Regions from separate parts of the Solibacillus cecembensis genome, predicted to be linked through region 1. Evidence: a T-box and tRNA genes for the amino acid it is inferred to sense, from the RefSeq annotation. Region 1 holds a T-box; the other holds one or more tRNA genes.

Evidence for each region. A T-box is a leader RNA that pairs with one kind of tRNA and senses whether it is charged. The one in region 1 lies ahead of serS (serine--tRNA ligase), so its partner is inferred to be a tRNA-Ser.
Region 2: it has a tRNA-Ser gene. The T-box ahead of serS (serine--tRNA ligase) is inferred to sense a tRNA for this amino acid. The anticodon was not compared.

Annotation. Positions count from the first base shown of each region.
Region 1 is NZ_JBNNMF010000038.1:9,192-19,786, forward strand. Features, by position in the region: gene ACQKIH_RS21120 (sodium:proton antiporter) at 1-80, shown strand, start outside; gene ACQKIH_RS21125 (deoxynucleoside kinase) at 153-821, opposite strand; gene ACQKIH_RS21130 (deoxynucleoside kinase) at 824-1,456, opposite strand; gene tadA (tRNA adenosine(34) deaminase TadA) at 1,621-2,112, shown strand; gene ACQKIH_RS21140 (YwaF family protein) at 2,185-2,871, shown strand; gene ACQKIH_RS21145 (GNAT family N-acetyltransferase) at 2,866-3,300, opposite strand; gene serS (serine--tRNA ligase) at 3,362-4,654, opposite strand; T-box leader at 4,753-4,965, opposite strand; gene pdxR (MocR-like pyridoxine biosynthesis transcription factor PdxR) at 5,120-6,517, shown strand; gene asnB (asparagine synthase (glutamine-hydrolyzing)) at 6,514-8,340, opposite strand; gene ACQKIH_RS21165 (D-alanyl-D-alanine carboxypeptidase family protein) at 8,455-9,789, opposite strand; gene guaB (IMP dehydrogenase) at 9,931-10,595, opposite strand, start outside.
Region 2 is NZ_JBNNMF010000045.1:96-10,624, forward strand. Features, by position in the region: partial or broken rRNA gene rrf (5S ribosomal RNA) at 1-4, shown strand, start outside; tRNA gene ACQKIH_RS21750 (tRNA-Val) at 15-90, shown strand; tRNA gene ACQKIH_RS21755 (tRNA-Thr) at 104-179, shown strand; tRNA gene ACQKIH_RS21760 (tRNA-Lys) at 186-261, shown strand; tRNA gene ACQKIH_RS21765 (tRNA-Gly) at 304-378, shown strand; tRNA gene ACQKIH_RS21770 (tRNA-Leu) at 385-473, shown strand; tRNA gene ACQKIH_RS21775 (tRNA-Arg) at 497-573, shown strand; tRNA gene ACQKIH_RS21780 (tRNA-Pro) at 596-672, shown strand; tRNA gene ACQKIH_RS21785 (tRNA-Ala) at 688-763, shown strand; tRNA gene ACQKIH_RS21790 (tRNA-Ser) at 775-867, shown strand; tRNA gene ACQKIH_RS21795 (tRNA-Met) at 907-981, shown strand; tRNA gene ACQKIH_RS21800 (tRNA-Asp) at 985-1,060, shown strand; tRNA gene ACQKIH_RS21805 (tRNA-Phe) at 1,073-1,145, shown strand; tRNA gene ACQKIH_RS21810 (tRNA-Ile) at 1,159-1,235, shown strand; tRNA gene ACQKIH_RS21815 (tRNA-Asn) at 1,242-1,316, shown strand; tRNA gene ACQKIH_RS21820 (tRNA-Glu) at 1,318-1,389, shown strand; gene ACQKIH_RS21825 (S-layer homology domain-containing protein) at 1,673-2,686, opposite strand; gene abc-f (ribosomal protection-like ABC-F family protein) at 3,094-4,734, shown strand; gene ACQKIH_RS21835 (S-layer homology domain-containing protein) at 4,942-8,637, shown strand; gene ACQKIH_RS21840 (AEC family transporter) at 8,749-9,684, shown strand; gene ACQKIH_RS21845 (FAD-dependent oxidoreductase) at 9,914-10,529, shown strand, end outside.

The DNA.
Region 1 (10,595 bases):
GCATGCAGCTTATATGGAGTTTCTTTGTTTTTCTGCTCATTACCGTTCCACTTATACTCGCTGTATTTATATTAAAATGAGCGAATACCTTTTCGAATAACGCAAAAAGGTATTTTGAATGTGAGATCAAAATACCTTTTATTCAAGCTATATTACTTTCTTAAATGACTCGTTTGTGCCAGCATATGACCAATCCGTGCCACAATATGATCCACTTGCTCTGGGTTTTCCATTAAATCATAATCATTAATATTTATACGCAGCACTGGACAAGCATTGAAGTCGTTGATCCAATTTTCATAGCGACTATGCATCTCTTCCCAATATACATGTGGTGTTTGTTGTTCCATCTCACGCCCGCGCTCTTGAATTCGTCCAATGACATCATCCATTGGGCCTTCTAAATAAACAAGTAAATCGGGATGAGGGAAATAAGGGGTCATTACCATCGCGCCAAATAAATTCGTATACGTTTCGTAATCTGTCGGCGTCATTGTCCCTTTATCATAGTGCATTTTTGCAAAAATCCCCGTATCTTCATAAATTGAACGGTCTTGAATAAAACCTCCACCATATTCGAAAATACGCTTTTGCTCTTTGAAACGCTCTGCTAAAAAATAAATTTGTAAATGGAAGCTCCATTTCTCAAAATCCTCATAAAATTTATTTAAGTAAGGGTTCGTATCTACCTTTTCAAAAGATGTCCGGAAATGTAACGCTTCTGCTAACGCGTTTGTCATCGTGGATTTTCCAACACCGACTGTTCCTGCAATCGTAATAACTGCATTTGCTGGGATATTGTATTTCTCTCGTAAATTCATGATTACCGCAAACTCCTTTGTTGCAACTTTTTTTCAATAATTTTTAGTATATTTTGCAAATCTGCTTCATTTTTCACAAAATCAAGCGCATCCCCATCGATATGAATAACAGGTATTTCTGGGTGCATTTTCTCAAAGCGACCAATAAATTCATGGTAATCCTCTGATAGTTGCTCCATATAATCACGTGAAATATTTTTCTCAAATTCACGACCGCGCATGGCAATTCGCTCCATCACTTTATCAAGGCTCGCATGCAAATAAATGACCATATTCGGTCTTGGCATATCTTTCGTCAAGATGTTATAAATGGCCTCGTACTTTTCATATTCAGTCGGCTTTAATGTTCGTTTCGCAAAAATTAAGTTCTTAAAAATATGATAATCCGCTACGACTGAACGTTGCTTCTCTAAAATATGATTAACATCCGAAAGTTGCTTGTAACGATTGCATAGGAAAAACATCTCTGTTTGAAAGCTCCACTCATCTATATCCTCATAAAACTTCCCTAAAAACGGATTTTCATCCACAATCTCTTTTAATAAATGGTATCCAAACGCCTCTGATATTGCTTTTGATAACGACGTTTTGCCCACACCAATCGGACCTTCTACTGTTATAAATGGCTCAGACACTAGAAGTCCCCCTTCTCTATATAGTCAGTGCTTTTCATTCTATCATAGTGAATAGGCGACAACAAAAGAATTCAATTTGTAAAAGTACATATCCTATTTCCTTTAATTTTTAGCCTGCATTTCAAAGCCATGCTACAATTAACGAAAAGGAGCAATTACACATGATGATAAACAATAAAGACCAATATTATATGGAAGTAGCACTAGAAGAAGCAAGGAAAGCAGCTGCGCTAGGAGAAGTGCCAATCGGTGCAGTCATCGTCTATCAAGATGAAATTATTGCACGTGCACACAATTTACGAGAAACATCACAAAATGCATTAACGCACGCAGAAAGTATGGCAATTCAGGAAGCTTGTAAAAAAATCGGGAGCTGGCGCTTAGAAGAGACGACCCTTTACGTCACACTGGAGCCTTGCCCAATGTGTGCTGGCGCTATATTACAATCACGAATTCCACGCGTTGTGTACGGCGCACGTGACTTAAAAGCGGGCTGCGTTGATTCGTTGTACCGACTGTTAAACGATGCGCGATTTAATCATGAATGTGAAGTAACAGAAGGCGTTTTAGCAGACGCATGTGGACAAATTTTAACTGACTTTTTCCGCGCATTGCGTGAACGGAAAAAAGCTGAAAAACGATTAAGAAAAGAATAACTACTAAAGCATACTTAATATTAGATGGTGATAATTCACAACTCTTCTTCCCCCATCAATAGGAGGCTTTCTATGAACGGATTTACATTATTCGACACCACTCATATTATGTGGCTTGCTAGTATATTACTTGTATTAATTTTTCTAATATATCTTTATAAGTTTTCTAATATAGTAAATCAACAACTTTATTTGAAATTTATTTTTTGGCTATTACTTTTATTAGAATGCGCTAAGCAACTCTTTTTACTTGTCCAAGGGAGCTATTCCTACTGGAGTCCGCCACTGCATTTATGTGGGCTCGGCATTTTCATCACAGGTTGGCATGCTTATTTGGGAAGTCGGACGACTGCAACTTTACTGTATGCTTTAACACTTCCTGGTGCTGCCATTGCACTCCTTTTTCCAGGTTGGACAGCTGATCCAGTAGGGAGTTTTCTCCATGTGCACAGTTTCTTATTTCACGCATTACTGCTCGCTTTTATTATCCCATTACTCGTAATGGAGCAACTTGATTTACGATGGCAAGATTTATGGAGAGCGGTCGTATTTTTAGCACTCACTGTACCACCCATATATATATATAATAGCTACTTTCAGACGAATTTTATGTTTTTAAATCGGCCTGTTTCAGGTACACCGCTACAATGGCTTTTTAGTGCATTCCGCGCATCTGGCTATTTAGCTAGCTTAGCATTCGTTCTATTAATCTATTGGTGCATAGCATACGCACCGTTACTCAAACGAAAAGAGCTATAATGCCTTTTCAAATACAATTTTATGACGGCCCTTTGCATCGGTAAATGTTGAGATGATTTCAAAGCCTGCTTTTAAATTCACAATTAGCATTGCTTTCTTTTCATTGCGACCATATGTGCGAACGCGGCTATAACCATGCTTCTTGCACCATTCATGCTGTGCTGTCATACATTTCATTGCAACACCACGTTGTTGAAATTGTGGGTGAACCCCACCAAGCCAACTATAAAATACCCCATCTGGCTGCTCATATCCCAATTTGAACCCTGCAACAATGCCCTCTTCCAAAGCAATGACAGCTAATAAATTTAACTTTTGCTCGAGCTTTTCTCCCTTCAAAATTGCCCCATCAAAAACTGCTCGATGTACTTGTTGAATACCGTCTAAAATAGATTTTGGTATTTCTTGTTGAAATAACTGGATTTCCATTTCATTCCCCTTCCTACTGTTCAAAAAAAGGGGTACTCTTTGTAAAAGAGCCCCCTTCTCATTATTTTGCTGAAATGACTTCTACGCCACCCATGTATGGACGTAATACTTCTGGAATGATAACAGAACCATCTGCTTGTTGGTAATTTTCTAAAAGTGCTGCTACTGTACGGCCAATTGCTAGACCTGAACCGTTTAATGTGTGTACATATTCTGGTTTTGCATTCGGCTCACGACGGAAGCGAATATTGGCACGACGCGCTTGGAAATCTTCAAAGTTTGAACAAGATGAGATTTCACGGTACATATCTTGCGCTGGAATCCATACTTCTAAATCGTATTTTTTAGCAGCAACGAAACCTAAATCTGCTGTACACATTTTTAATTTGCGGTAAGGTAAACCTAATAATTGCAATACTTTTTCAGCATGACCTGTTAATAATTCTAACTGCTCATAAGACTCTTCTGGTTTAACAAAACGTACTAATTCGACTTTATTAAACTGGTGCTGACGGATTAATCCGCGCGTATCCCGACCTGCTGAACCTGCCTCTGAGCGGAAGTTTGCACTGTACGCTGTAAAGGCTTGTGGCAACATGTCTACCGTTAAAATTTCATCTCGGTAATAGTTAGTTACCGGTACTTCTGCTGTTGGGATTAAGTAAAAGTCTACTTCATCTTCCTCACGCACCAGTTTGAATACATCCTCTTCAAATTTCGGTAATTGACCCGTTCCTGTTAAGCTATCGCGATTAACGATTTGTGGTGGCAACATTTCTGTATAGCCGTGGTGATCTGCATGTAAATCCATCATAAAGCTAATTAACGCACGCTCTAAACGCGCACCTAATCCTTTATAAAATAGGAATCGGCTACCCGCCACTTTTGCACCGCGTTCAAAGTCCACGATATCTAAATCTTTTGCGATATCCCAGTGTGCTTTTGCTTCAAAATCAAATGTCGGTACGTTCCCCCATTTATAATCTTCTACATTATCGTCCTCTTCCGTTCCTACTGGTACAGATTCATGTGGAATGTTTGGTAAACGCATCATCATATCTTTAAATTCTTCTTCAATTGCATTTAACTCCGTATCAAGCGTTTTAATTTCATCGCCAACTTGACGCATACGTGTTATTACTTCAGTTGCGTCTTCTTTATTACGTTTCATGACAGAAATTTGCTCTGATACTTTATTACGCTCAGCCTTTAATTCCTCTGTTTTAGCAATTAACTCACGACGCTTTTTGTCTAGTGGTTCAAAGTTATCTAAGTTACCTAAATCTTCATTACGCGTCAGAAGCATTTTTTTCACTTCTTCAAAATTATCACGAACACGTTTAATATCTAACATATTTTCTTCCTCCTAAGTCAATTGAATTGATGATTTTTTACGCTTCAATACGTTAGTGTATTAGCGAATTGAACACAAAAAAGCCCTCCATCCCTAATGAAAGGGACGAGAGCTACCCGCGTTGCCACCCTAATTGAATAGAACAAGTCTATTCCACTTACTTAAATAACGACTTTGGTAAGCCGGCCAAGTTAAAAAACTTCAACTTCGCATCTCCAGGACGGATTCACAAGTGTTTTTATCAGCTTCCACCAACCGCTGACTCTCTTTGAAAAAACATACTCACTACTACTTCCTATCATCGAATTCAACTATAAATTTAACCATACTGTACTATATACATCGCATTTTGGCAAGTTTCTGCTAAAGTAATCCGAACAAAAGTGGTTTATGCTATACTTTTCTGACATTGTTCAGTTATTAAAAATATAGTATTTAAATACAGTCAAAAAGGGAGGAATCTTTATGCTTTATTTTCAATTATACAAAGAAAATAGTATTCCACTATATGAACAACTTTATATTGGTATAAAAAATGCCATTTCTAAGCAGCAATTAGCTGTCGGTGTTCGTCTACCATCCAAACGGGAGCTGGCTGATTTTTTTAACATAAGTCAAACAACAGTCGAACTAGCATATGCACAACTTCTAGCAGAGGGCTATATTATGTCTAAGCCGCGTGTTGGTTATTTTGTCGAGGAGATTGATGAGCTTCCGTTTATTGCGAGGGTGAATGCTGAAATCCTTACTACGCCGAAAGAAAGACTTACATACGCAATCGAATTTTCATCTGCTCAAATCGATGAAAATTCCTTCCCTTTTACGATTTGGCGTAAATATGCAAAAGATGTACTCGATACGCCTTTTAAGCATTTATTACAAACCGGTGAGCGACAAGGAGAGTTGGCATTACGAATTGAAATCGCCAACTACTTACATCAATCACGCGGCATTAAATGCACCCCTGAACAAATTGTTATTGGTTCAGGTACAGAGCAACTGCTGCCCATGATTTTAAAGTTATTTGATGATCATGCAAAGTTAGCTCTAGAAAATCCGGGTTACTCACCAATTCATCGAGATCAGCTAAAGCAGCGCGCTATCCCTGTGCCCATTGATACGGATGGACTCATTATTGAGGAATTACAGAAAACGGCGGCAAATTTAGTTTATGTGACCCCTTCACATCAATTCCCAACAGGGGCCGTTCTGTCAGCCAATCGGCGCACACAGCTGTTGAAATGGGCTGCACAAGCACCTGATCGTTACATTATTGAAGATGATTATGATAGTGAATTTCGCTATACCGGAAAACCAATTCCTGCCCTGCAAGGACTCGACCAAAATGAACGCGTCATTTATTTAAGTACATTCACAAAATCACTGATGCCATCGCTGCGTGTAGCCTTTTTTGTGTTACCGCCTGAATTGCTGAAGCGTTATCAAACTGATTTTACGCATTATTCGGCAACCGTCCCTCGGTTTGAGCAACATATTTTAGCAAGCTTTATGAAAGACGGTCATTTTTCAAAGCACTTAAATCGAATGCGCAAAATTTATCGGAAAAAGCATGATAAGTTAATTGAAATTTTTTCTAGCCAGTTTCCTGAAGTCCATATTTCAGGGGATGCAGCAGGGACGCATTTACTCATTTCCGTACCACATCACCAAACTGAACAACAGCTTCATGACATTGCTTTAAAACAGGGAATACACATTGCCCCGTTATCAAACTATACGTTAACTGCAAATCAGTCTCGTGAACGTGTATTTTTATTAGGCTTTGGCAATATTCCACTAACATTATTAGAAGATTACATTCAACAATTAATGATTTGTTGGGGTATTCAAAAAAGGAATTAAAACGGCACAATTTCAATTTCATAGTGGTCAAACCAATAATGCAACTGAATTAAATAGGCGATTAATTGAGGCCCTGCCATCAATTGTCCGAACCATGGAACTGTGAAAGATTTCCCTCCTGATTCAAGAAGCTGATGCAGTTTTTCTTGATTAAATAACTCGTGGAGCACAGATTTTTTGTGATTTAAAATAGTACGTAATTCCTGCTGCACGCCTATTGTATACGCTGGGTGATACGTTTTTGGATAGGGGTTCTTTTTACGATAGACCACATCTCTTGGTAAGATGTCTTCAAAAGCACGTCGTAAAATGCCCTTCTCCATTCCTCCAGCCATCTTCATTTCCCAAGGAATATTCCATACGTATTCCATAACGGTATAGTCTGCAAAAGGCACACGCACCTCGATACTCGCTCCCATACTCATACGATCACTACGCTCTATTAACGTTTGCATGAAATACATATTATTTAAATAAAATAATTGCTGGCGTTTAACTTCTGTAGCATCTCCAACAAAATGAGGCATTTCTTTTACAGTTTGTTCGTAACTATTGTGCATATACTCCGCAACTTTAAGCCGGTCTTGCCAAAGCGGTGTTAATAATTGTTGGCGTTCCTTTGTTGAACGGAGCCACGGGAAGTGTTGCTGTTCCTCTTGCTCATGAAACCAAGGGTAGCCACCAAATACCTCATCTGCACATTCACCAGATAAAGCAACGGTAAAATCACGACCAATTTCCTTACAAAATAAATACAGTGACCCATCGATATCGGCCATACTTGGCATATCCTTCATATATAAAACATCTTTTAATGATTGCACTAGTTGGTCTTGTTTAAGTATGATTTCTTGGTGCTTTGTTTGGAAAGCTTGTTGCATCTTCTCTATCCAGTAGCCATCTTGTGATACTTGAAACGCATTCCCTTTAAAATGCTGGTCATTGCCTTCATAATTGACAGAGAATGTACTTAAAGTTTGATTCGTTTGCGCATATTGCTGAGCTGCAACAGCTGTAATAATACTTGAATCTAGACCACCTGAAAGCATTGTGCAAAGAGGTACATCACTCATTAATTGGCGTTGAATCGCCTCCGTTACAAGGCATCTCACCTGTTCAACCGTATCGGATAAAGAATGCGTATGTGTTTTACTTTGAATATCCCAATAACGCCAACATTTTAGTTGTGACTTTGTTACAGTCATCGCATAACCTGGCTTTAATTCTAAAATATCTTTAAATATACCATCTCCGGGCGTTCGGGAAGGACCTAAGCTTAATAATGCGGCAAGACCTCGATAATCTACTTGAGCCTTTATGTTTGGATGGCTTAAAAGCGCTTTAATTTCTGAACTAAATAAAATTCCATCTGGCAATTGCTTATAAAAAAGCGGCTTTATTCCTAAATGATCGCGGCATAAAAATAAGTTTTGTTGGTCATCATCCCATATAGCAAAGGCGAAAATTCCGTTGAAATAATTTACGCATTGCTCACGCCATTCTATAAATGCAGTTAAAATCACTTCCGTGTCTGAGGTTGTTGAAAATTGATGCCCCTCTTGTAGTAATAAATCGCGCACAGTTGCTGTATTGTAAAGCTCTCCGTTATATACAATCGTCAGACCCTGCTTTGTCATGGGCTGCCCACCACCGCCTAAATCGATAATAGAAAGCCGACGATGTCCAAGCAATGCATGCTCGCTACAATGAATTGCCCCTGCATCTGGACCGCGATGAATTAATGTAGCAGTCATCTTCTTTATATCCTCCGTATGATGGCTTAAATCCTGTTCAAAATTAATCCAACCAACAATTCCACACATATTTTCACTCCCCCCATCCATTACTTTATGAGATAGATAAAAATTGTATAATTTGTCCTAACAAAAAACACATAATTCTCGAGTAGAGAATTATGTGTCTTAATTTTTATATTCTTAGATTGTCCCACCAATAAAACCAAATACACCACTCCATAAGTTACTGAAGAAGTTCCCGATTCCTTGGAAGAATAGTGATGCTTTTCCTGCACGTTCTACGCCTTCTGTTGTCACGACATCTGCTGTAATGCCTGAACCATCAATAAAGCCATAATCTGTGCCCTCTGTACGCTCCACTACAACTTGTCCAACAACTTTACCTGCTTTGACACCTGCTTCTAATTCCTCGACATCTAAAGATAATTTAGGAACGTACAAGTCTTTTTCATTTGTATTAACCATTATCGAAATCGGCTCTTTGACAGCAATATTAACTGCATCTTCTTTACCTTTTGTCACAGCTAATGATTTTTGTTTTTCAAAAATGTAGTTGGCTGGAATAATTTCGTGTTTTGTAAATTGACCAAAACCATAATCAAATAATTTTGCTGTTGCATCAAAACGCGCCTTATAAGAACCGACACCTTTTGAATCCACTGCCTTCATTACAACTGTAATTAAACGCGTATCCCCACGTTTTGCTGTTCCAGTAAAGTTATGTCCTGCAAAGTTCGTTGTCCCCGTTTTTAACCCATCTACGCCTTCATATTTATAAACAAGGCCTGGTAGCATGAAGTTCCAGTTTGGCATTAAAGTTGCATCTGATGTACCTTCACGGAAAACTTTTTTCTCAATCTTAGAAGTTTCTAACACTTCCGGGTGACTCTTCAATAAATTGTAAGCAAGCTTTGCAACCGAGCGAGCTGGCATGACGTTTTCATCATTTTCACCAGTTCCATCAGGATGCATCCCTACTAAATCTGAATTATTTAAACCTGAAGAGTTTACAAATTTATAGTTTTCTAAACCTAACTCTTCTGCCTTTTTATTCATTAATTTTAAAAACTCTTTTTCCGTACCAGCAATTGTTTCAGCAATTGCAATCGTTGCTGCGTTAGCCGAATAAATTACCATTGCTTCATATAACTCTTTAATTGAATACGTACCATCTGCACGTAAAGGAACGTTACTTAATAACCGATTTTGAGAAACTTTATATGTATACTCGTTTACGTTATATTGTTGATCCCACGTTACTGTACCTTCTTTAATAGCATCCAGTAATAGATACTCTGTCATCATCTTCGTCATACTTGCAATCCCAAGTGGTGTTCCTGCATTTTGCTCATATAAAATCTTTCCTGAATCTGCATCAATTAAAATTGCTGCATCCACGGTTAACCCTAAATTTGTCTCCGCATTTGTTGTAGCAGGTGCTATTCCTAACATGCTAAGCAACAACATTGGAATCAATAAAAAACTTAGCATTGATTTTTTGTTTACTTTCTTCACAAGGCTACCTCCAAATAGTTATTAATTTTCTTGTCTTCGTCATTTTATCATATGCCCTACTCAATTGGGGATTCCTTTTCATAAAAAAACGCTACTATCATCATATCTTTGACGATAGTAGCGCTTGAAAGTTTCATGTAATTATTGGATAGAGTAATTTGGTGCTTCTTTTGTAATTTGTACATCATGTGGATGAGACTCACGTAAGCCTGCACCTGTCATTTTAATGAATTGAGACTTCTCACGTAAGTACTCAAGGTCTGGTGCTCCACAGTAGCCCATACCTGCGCGAATACCACCTAATAGTTGATGGATTGTATCTGCTAAAGGTCCTTTGTAAGGAAGACGACCTTCAATACCTTCTGGAACTAATTTTTTCGCATCTTCTTGGAAGTAACGATCTTTAGAACCCTTTTCCATTGCACCAAGTGAACCCATACCGCGGTATACTTTAAAACGGCGACCTTGGAAGATTTCCGTTTCACCAGGAGATTCTGAAGTACCTGCAAGTAATGAACCAAGCATTACGACATGTCCACCTGCTGCAAGAGCTTTCACAATATCACCAGAATATTTAATACCACCGTCAGCGATGATTGTTTTACCTAGTTCACGTGCAATTGATGCTGCATCATAAACTGCTGTAATTTGAGGTACACCGACACCCGCAACTACTCGAGTCGTACAGATTGAACCTGGCCCGATACCTACCTTAACAACGTCTGCACCTGCTTCAAATAAAGCACGAGTACCTTCTGCAGTTGCTACGTTTCCAGCTATAATATCTAATTCTGGGTATGCTGCAC
Region 2 (10,529 bases), on a different contig from region 1:
AGGCATATTACCCAGGAGGATTAGCTCAGCTGGGAGAGCATCTGCCTTACAAGCAGAGGGTCGGCGGTTCGAGCCCGTCATCCTCCACCATTTATTTCTAAATGCCGGTGTAGCTCAGTTGGTAGAGCAACTGACTTGTAATCAGTAGGTCGAGGGTTCGACTCCTTTCGCCGGCACCATTTAGAGAGCCATTAGCTCAGTTGGTAGAGCATCTGACTTTTAATCAGAGGGTCGAAGGTTCGAATCCTTCATGGCTCACCAGTTAATTTAATACATTGTCAGAATAAAAATTCTTAAGCATATGCGGAAGTAGTTCAGTGGTAGAACACCACCTTGCCAAGGTGGGGGTCGCGAGTTCGAACCTCGTCTTCCGCTCCAACATATGCCGGGGTGGCGGAACTGGCAGACGCACAGGACTTAAAATCCTGCGGTGAGTGATCACCGTGCCGGTTCGATTCCGGCCCTCGGCACCATTTTTATTTTAATAGATATTTTAGCGCCCGTAGCTCAATTGGATAGAGCGTCTGACTACGGATCAGAAGGTTGTGGGTTCGACTCCTGCCGGGCGCGCCATTATAAATTTAATTGACATGTTCGGAATGTAGCTCAGCTTGGTAGAGCACTTGGTTTGGGACCAAGGGGTCGTAGGTTCGAATCCTGTCATTCCGACCATTATTATCATTATATGGGGCCTTAGCTCAGCTGGGAGAGCGCCTGCCTTGCACGCAGGAGGTCAGCGGTTCGATCCCGCTAGGCTCCACCATATTTTATTTCGGAGGTATACCCAAGTTCGGCTGAAGGGATTAGTCTTGAAAACTAACAGGCGGGTTAAACCGCGCGGGGGTTCGAATCCCTCTACCTCCTCCATTTTTAGTAATAATTTTTAACAGAATAAAGTAATATTGTCGCGGGGTGGAGCAGTGGTAGCTCGTCGGGCTCATAACCCGAAGGTCACAGGTTCAAGTCCTGTCCCCGCAACCAAATGGTCCCGTGGTGTAGCGGTTAACATGCCTGCCTGTCACGCAGGAGATCGCCGGTTCGATCCCGGTCGGGACCGCCATTTTTTTATAATGGGTCAGTAGCTCAGTTGGTAGAGCATTAGATTGAAGCTCTAAGTGTCGGCGGTTCGATTCCGTCCTGACCCATCTCTTTTAAATGGGGCCTATAGCTCAGCTGGTTAGAGCGCACGCCTGATAAGCGTGAGGTCGATGGTTCGAGTCCATTTAGGCCCACCATATTTTTCCGAAGTAGCTCAGTGGTAGAGCAATCGGCTGTTAACCGATTGGTCGTAGGTTCGAGTCCTACCTTCGGAGCCATGGCCCGTTGGTCAAGCGGTTAAGACACCGCCCTTTCACGGCGGTAACACGGGTTCGAATCCCGTACGGGTCATAATAAAATACATTTTGTATTTAAAGCTGTATGTAAGCTCATAATTTGAGTTTACATACAGCTTTTTTGTTATCCAATTCCTAGGTATGGCATTACAATAACTGGATGATGAAAGCATATAACAGGTTAAGTAATAGATACAGTTAGTGAAGGAGATGTTTATTCAATTGATTGAACTATAAAGGTAAAATAGGAGCAAAATATTTTAAATATGGATAATGGATACTAGTGTGCTTGATAAAAAAGAAAAACCAGTAAGGATAAGTCCTCACTGGTTGCCATTTTATTTTACTTTTAATATGCCATTAAAGTTGGTTTCACGTTGACGTGAGCTGTCACAATCGTGTTCAATCGTTTTGATCGCATTGTTGTTTAGCTTTTGGAACTCAATGACACAGCGTTCACCAGCAACCGTTTCAGATAGCATCGCTTTTTTATCGGATATCACAGTTGCGTAACCTTGTACAAATCCCGTAGCATAGCCATCATATGTTTCATATTCTACGTAGAAATCCTTTTTAGAGGTAAAGGAAATCGTCAAATCCCGAAGGCTTGAATCGGCTTCTCCACGTCCGTATTTATAATAGTAGAAGTAGTTGCCATCCCAAGAGTTTTCTTTTGATACGGTTGACCAATCTTTACCGACTCGTAAGGAAGCATCCACAGTTTTGCGGGCAGCATTTGCTCTTACGTATAGCGGGAGAGCGTCTAAGTTTTCATAGCTATTCTCTGCATCCTCAGAAATATAGAAGTAGTTTTTGTTTTGTAAATTGTAGAAAAATGCAACGACTTGTGCGCGTGTTAAATTGTTCGAGGCACCGAAATATTTTGCTAAGTTGGTGTTTTCATATTTTGGATTTTGCCCACCAGAAATACTGTGGTCGAGTAAAAACTGAATGGATTGATTTAGCGTAGCATTGCCGTCTGCTACATGGGTAATTGCTTGTGCTACGAGACCACGGCTAACTGCACGTCCTCGAATATCATTATCAAAATATCCATTTATCGGTACTTGATAGGCAGCAAGTGTATTGTAGTAATGATCTGAAGCGGTTTCCTTTTTCGTGAATTTATTAAGTTCTTCTGAGACCGGTTCTAAATCAAAATAAGTAACTAAAATCTTCGCAAATTGCTGCTCAGTGACTGATTGAGTTGGGCGGAATGTGCCATCTGGATAGCCACCAATAATATCAAAATCATAGGCCCATTTAATCGCATCATATGCATAATGATGGGCTGGTACATCTTTAAATAAAGTTTTTGCAGCAGAACTCTTCGTATTAAATGAAAAACTCATAATCAAAATTAATAAAGTTAGAAAGTAGTAATGGTGTCGCCTCATGGAAAAGCCTCCTTAAAGTGATTAATCAAAATTGGTTTTATTTTACTGTAGCATGTTCCAAAAGTTCCCGCAATGATTGTCTCAGCTCATGACAACATCGTTTGAATTTGTTATAGTGAATTTATAAATGATCAAGGGAGTGACGGGTGGACGATGATTATCTAATCTTATTTTTGAGTAATTGAAAATTTTTTTCAAACAAAAAATAGGATTAGTATGCCCAAATTCCAATAATTTTGTATAAAAGACTTTTTGCTATGCGCTTTTTGGCGTCTTTTTATACAAATATGAACAGCAGCTAATCCTTCCAAATGAAAACTTTGGGGGGATTTTTTTCTTCCCAAATTGCGGAGGTAAGATATATGAGAGAATTATTGAAATTACAGCATGGAACGATGGAGTTAGCCGACCGAATTCTTTTCGAAAATGTGACTACTACAATAAAGCAAAGTGAGGTCATTGGTATTATCGGACGGAATGGAAGCGGGAAATCTACTTTATTAAATATAATTGCAGGAACACAAACATTTACGAGTGGTCAGCGAAAATGGCTTCAACCGGATGCCACTGTATATGTAGTGCAGCAAGAAGAACAGCATTTTCAGCCAGGGGAGATAATGGAAGAGGAAGCGGTGTTGCTCGCACAGTGGCAAGTGCCAGATGTTTCGTATGAGCTGCTGAGTGGTGGGGAACGATTGAAACGCCGATTAGCGAGGGGATTTGCGCAAAAGCCGCAAATTTTATTATTAGATGAGCCGACTAATCATTTAGATGTGGAAAGTATGCAAAATTTAATCGATCAAATTAAAACGTATCCGGGGACGATTATTGTTGTTTCACATGATCGGTATTTTTTGGATGAGGTGACGACAAAAATATGGTCATTGGAACAGCAGCAATTTATCGAGCAGCAAGGCAATTACTCGCATTATATGGATGTTCGGGAACAGCGTCGTCACACGCAGCAACGTGCATATGAAAAGCAGCAAAAGAAAATTGACACGCTGGAACAACAAATGGATGCGCTCACTTCTTGGTCGCAAAAGGCGCACCGTGATTCTACTAAGCAGGAATTTCCGAAAGAATATTATCGCACCAAGGCAAAACGTATGGATGCCCAAGTGAAGTCGAAGCGAAAAATGATTGAAAAGGAAATTGAGAAAAATAAAGTTGAGCAAGTGGCGAAAGAGCAATCGGTTAATTTTACATTGCAAGCGAATAGCAAGTTAGGAAAACGATTTTTACAGGCGAAAAATGTGTCAAAGTATTTTGGGGAGCGACGTCTTTTTGAGCAGGTTAATTTTACGATTTTGCATGGTGAGCGTGTGGCGTTAGTAGGGGCAAATGGAAGTGGGAAAACAACTTTTTTAAATATGGTTATAGGGAGAGAATCCTATGATGGCGAGCTGTCGTTTTCACCTACGACGAATATTGGCTATTTAACGCAGGAAGTATTTGATTTACCAGATCATCAAACGCCTGCAATGCTTTTTCATCGGGATAACTATGCAGACCGTGGCCTTGTGCAAAACTTAATGCGGCATCTTGGTTTTCAAATGGAGCAGTGGGAGGAACCGATTGCCCATATGAGTATGGGTGAGCGCGTAAAGTGTAAGCTCATGCAGTATATTTTAGAAAATCGGGATGTGTTGATTTTAGATGAGCCGACAAATCATTTAGATTTACCGTCACGAGAGCAGCTGGAGGCGACACTTGCGGAGTATAAGGGGACGTTGATTTTTGTTTCGCATGACCGATATTTTGTTGATAAATTGGCGAATATGCATTTGGTTATTCAAGATGGAGCGATTCAAAAGAGGGCAGTTGGTCAATCCAATACGCAAAAGGATACAAAGGAAGAGCAGCTATTGCATCTAGAAACGGCACGTCAGGAAGTGCTAGGGAAGCTAAGTTTCATGACGGCAAAAGATCCAAGCTATTCGGAGTTGGATACTCAGTTTTTAGAGCTGACAAAGCAAATTAATGCGCTTAAAAAAGGATGAATTTACGGAAGGTTGGATATTTCTAACCTTCCTTTTTTTGCGAATGGAAACACCCACGTAATGATGAGGAACAATCATAAAAGAAAATTCCAAATTTCATCCAATATGGTATTCTAAAACTAGTGATAAATGTCGATATAAAGAGTAATGACAATTATGTTTGTTTTAACGAATACATAAAGAAAATGAAGAGGGGCTGTTAACTAGATGAATCAATCTAAAAAAATACTTGCTGCAATGCTCGCAATTCCTGCGACGGTAATTGTTGCGGGACAAGTGCAGGCGGCGGAAGTAGTTCCGTTTGAAATTAAAAATGAATTTGTTGGGACTTCGACTTTTGCGGATGAAGTGAGTTTACCAACAATTACTGCTACAACAAGAGATAAGTTAAAAAGCGGTATTTTAAATGAGATGGATAAACTTACAAAAGGATTTACGATTACTTATACGGGAACGGATGTTGCAACGTATAAAACAGATATCGAAGCGATTTTTAAAGGTTTGAAAACGAATATAAACGGTACGACAACAACTGATACAGCTTCAATTGATAATACGATGTTGTACGGAATGTTTAATAATGTTCGTGTAAATCCTACGGAAACAGGTGATGGTACAGGTTCAGTGGAATTAGCGTTTTCTTTTAATTACTTTGCTACTCCAGAAGAATTGAAAAACCTCGACGCATCAGTAGATAAATTGCTAAGTACTACAGGTGATTCCATTTTATTGAATATTAATACTGATGCAGGAAAAGTAAAAGCAATCCATGATTATACAATTAGGAATTATTATATTTCATCAACTAATCATAATGTCGGGAAGTTTTTATCAGATAAAAATGGTTCTGCTCATATGTATGCACTTTGGACGTACAAGCTTTTAAAGAAAGCAGGATTAGAGGTTCGTTACGTATCAGGAAAGTCTGATAGCAACGAGCTACATTCATGGAATTTAGTACAAGTGAACAATGGGGGAAAACAGGAATGGTATCACTTAGATGTTGCTGAAAATGATAATTCAATTAAAGATAGTACAAATATTAAATACCGTTACTTCTTAGCGGATAATACAACGATAGGTAGTAAAATTGATTATGGTGCAAATGGTATTGATATTACGCAGTGGGGAAAAGCTTTCAAGGCATTTGAAAAAATTGAAAATCCCGTTCAAACGGATAAAGCCATGTATTATGCTGATGGGAAAAACAATGCAGAAATCAAAGAGCTTAAATTAGATAATCTATCTGGAACACCAACAACAATTGATAAGGACGCAAAATCCGGAGTTGGAAAGATACTTTATTATAAACATACAACAGGCGACAGTACGACAATTGATATAGAGTATTTATATTTTATTAATGACGCAGATAACAAAAATTTATATCAATATGATATTAATACTAAAAAGTTACAGTTAATAATAAAGGAACCAATTGACTCGATTTCAATAAAAGCGGACATGCTAGAATATACAATAAAAGGTTCGAAAAAAGAGATTGATTTAAATGAATTAAAGAATTTTGATAGACAAGAAGTAGATAAGGTCATAGATGCGATTAATGCTTTAAACTATAATTACACAAGTTTCGGTGATTTAGAAAGTGCCGTTGCATCAGCCGATAGTGCATTTGTTGAGCTAAAGGGTAAGCAAGTATTAATCCCAGATAAACTTAAAGAAAAGCTAGTGGAATTTAATAATACAGTTGGAAAAATTCAAGACATTCAAGATAAAATTAATAAGTTAAATATAGATTCTTCTAGGGAAGATATTTTAAAAGTAAGAGCTGAATGGAACAAACTTAATTCTAATTCAATCTATAGGGGTTTTGTTAATGACTCTAATTTACTTGATCAAGAAAAGCGAATTGAAGCTAAAGATTTAGAGGAACGTATCCAAAAAATAATCGAAGCAATCAATGGTTTATCAGATACCTCAACATATGCCGAGGTAAAACTAGTATATGATCAATATATCGCGCTTGCTGATGCTAAATCACAAGTTACAAATGCCGCAATACTCGAAGCATTATGGGCAAAGGTAGGTACAGAGAAAGCTGCCATCGACCGCGTCAACAAATTAATCAAGGACCTTAACTCAAAATCAACAAAAGATCAAATTCAAGCAGCTCAAGATGCATACGACGCATTGCCTGAATCTTCACGAGCATTAGTAGTGGACTATGAAAAAATTGCACAGCTATTGGCAGAGCTCGATGGTAAGGAAACCGAACTTGCTGACAAAGAAGCGGCTCGTTTAGTAGAGGAAAAGATCCTTGCACTGAATGATGAATCTACGCCAACAGCCATTGCAGAGGTGCGTGCGGCATACGAAGCGTTAAATGAAAATGCGAAAAAATTAGTGTCCAAAAAGATGTTAGATTTACTTGTCTCTTATGAAAATAGCATGAAAGAACAGACGGACCAGGCGAAAAAAGAGGCGCAAGTCGTTATTGACCGCATTAATCGCATTACAAATAGCTATACAGAAGCTCAAATTAAAGATGTTCGACTGGCGTATAATGCGCTTAGTGATTTGGCGAAAACGTATGTAACGAATTTACAAAAATTAATCGATGCGGAAAGAAATATTTTATATCAAAATACCGTTGTTAAAGAGGCAAAATTACAAGCTGCAGCATTTGATGCCTATATGGCGAATATTAGTCGTACCTCGTCCACAGCGGAAATTGCGAAGGCGCGCGCGTATTATAATTCATTATCTTATGAGGCGAAAAGACATGTCAAAACGTATGAAAAATTACGTCGCCTTGAAACGATGTGGAATGACCCAGATTATTTAGGGTTAATTTTTACGTACTATCCAGATTACATTAACGCGATTAAACCAGGGGGCATTGAACTAGAGAAACCTAAGTATGACTCGTTGTATATTCCAGATGATTCGAGTTCCTTTGCTTATTCACAACCAGATACGACGTGGTCACCATATGAGGAAATGGCTTATTATAACGGTCGATATACGACAAAGATTGAGGCTTCACAAGTTAAGAATGTAGCAGATAAGACGATGATGTTGACAGCGGAAGGAATCGAACTATTAATTCCGACAGCGGATATTAAAGGGACATCTGCAGCGGTTGGAGTGTCTATGACTGTAGACAATGATAAATTAATTATTAGCTTTACAGAAGGACAAGCGGCGCAAGTGTTTTCAGACTTTGTCGAGATTCGAATCCCAATGCGTACATTAGATGGGACTTCATCAATGGCTGTGCAACGTACCGATAATAATGGGACAACACCAGCAAGCTATAAAGTAGAAGGCTCTAATTTTGTTATTCGCACAAAAATAGGCGGGACTTTTACAGCGAGCAATAGCAAAACAACGTATTCGGATTTAGCATCAGCGAGCACGAGTGCGTCAGGTATTCGTGAATTAGCGAAGCGCGGCATTACGTATTCAACATCAGGTAAGTCAGTCATTCCGAATAAAAGTGTGACACGTGCTGATGTTGCGACATTACTTGCGAAAGCGCTCGATGTTTCAAGTACGAAAGCGACAAAATATAACGATTTAAAGTCGACGGTATCTTCAAGCTATGTACAAGGCTTATTAGAAGCAGGTGTTATGAGCGGAGTGACGGCGCAGCAATTTAGTCCGCATAGTGCAGTGAGTCGTCAGGAAGCAGCGATTATCATAGCCAATATGTACCGCTATTTAAATCAAGATTTGTCACTTGCTTATAATGAATTAAAGACAAATTTTAGAGACGTTTCTCATTTAACATATGAAGCGCGTCAAAGTATCGCGATTTTGGAATTATTCGATGTTGTGGATGGCACTGCTTCAAGTCAATTTAATCCAGAGCAAAAGTTAACGAGAGCACAGTTTGCCGAAATGTTATACAAGGCATTAAACGCAATCGAGTATTTATAATCTTCACTACAAAAGCACAGCGGTTTATACGCTGTGCTTTTGCATTTGTAATTGTCTAATCATATAATATTATATAGAAGAATATGGATATATTTTTAGGGAGGTTGCGTTGTGGAATATTTATCAATGATTTTTTTCAAAATTGTTGCGCCTATTTTAATACTGCTTTTCATTGGCGCAATTTTGCAGAAGAAGTTCAATTTTAATTTAAAGGCATTGTCCCATTTAATTACGTATTGCTTCATGCCAGCAGCGGTCTTTATTAATATTTATGAAACGTCGATTGAAGTAAGTGTAATCGGGCAAATTACACTCTTTATCGTACTTTTTATGGGGAGTCAAATGCTATTGAGTCACTTGTTAGCGAAGGTCCTAAAGCTGGAACGAAAAGAAGCAGCGGTATTTAAAAACAGTGTCGTGCTCATCAACTCAGGGAATTATGGTATTCCTGTTGCGCAAATGATTTTTGCTACGAACCCGATTGGTGTAGCAATTCAGGTCATTATGGTAATTTTCCAAAATATGGTGACGTATACATATGGGTTATACAATTTAATTTCCTCTACGAAGTCTGGCATCGCGATAGTCCTCGATTTTTTGAAGATGCCGATTGTGCATGCGCTTATTTTAGGTGGGGTACTTAATTACTTGAATGTACCTATACCAGATACGTTTAGCATTCCTCTAGAGCATATTGCAAATGGCTTTGTGGCGGTTGCATTAATTACACTTGGTGCGCAACTTTCGCAAATCGAAATACGGTCGATGTTTAATAAAATGATTTTTGTCAGCTGCTTTACACGTTTATTGGTTGGACCTGCTATTGCATTGCTTGTCATCTTTGCGCTTGGATTGGATGGGGTAGTGGCACAATCTTTATTTATTGCTAGTGCATTTCCAACGTCACGTAATAGTGCAAGTCTCGCTTTAGAATATGATGTCGAATCGGATACAGCGGCGCAAACTGTTTTATTTTCAACGATTATTAGTTGCCTCACAGTGACGGTCGTTATTTACATGTCGAATTTTATATTTGTGTTAAATTAAGAGATTTCCAATTAAATAAAAATGAATGGTATAGAAATTACAAGCGTAAAACACAATTTCTATACCATTTTATATTTTTATATGATGTTTTGATTATATTCGACATTTCAAGTCAGTTAATTATTAAATTAGCATAAAATGAGATAATTTATGTTGAAATTTTCCGAATAATACAACATAATTGTTTTTGATAGCATTACTATCATTTCATAAAAGGGGAGAGAATGCGATGCAAAACATTCAATGGGAGAAAGAAGTAGATGTAATCGTTCTAGGGACAGGGGGCGCGGCATTATCGGCAGCAATTGCAGCGGCGGATAATGGTGCATCTGTGTTAGTACTTGAAAAAACGCATCAAATTGGTGGTACAACGGCTTATTCTGGCGGTGTACCATGGGTTCCATTAAATCACTATATGAAAGATCAAGGCTTCTCGGACAACCGTGAGCAAGTAATTGCATTTATAAAACGATTAACTCTCGGTCGTGCGGAAGAAAGCATGATTGAGCGATTTGTAGATAAAGGTCATGAAATATTCAAGTTTTTAGATGAAGAAGCGCAAGTTCGTTTTAAAACGCCAAAAACTTATCCAGAATATTATCGAAATTTAGATGAAGCATTAAAAGATGGGACACGTTCACTTGATCCGGTACCGTTTGATTTAAATTTAATTGGCGACTGGGGCATGCATTTGCGCCAAAATCCAATTTTCCCACCACTAACATTGGAAGAAGGCGGTGCGATTGGTGGTATTGATTTCACAGTAGTTGCGGAACGTATGCAAAACAATATTGTTACAATGGGGCGCTCACTAGTTGCTTCTTTATTTAAAGCATGTTTGGATC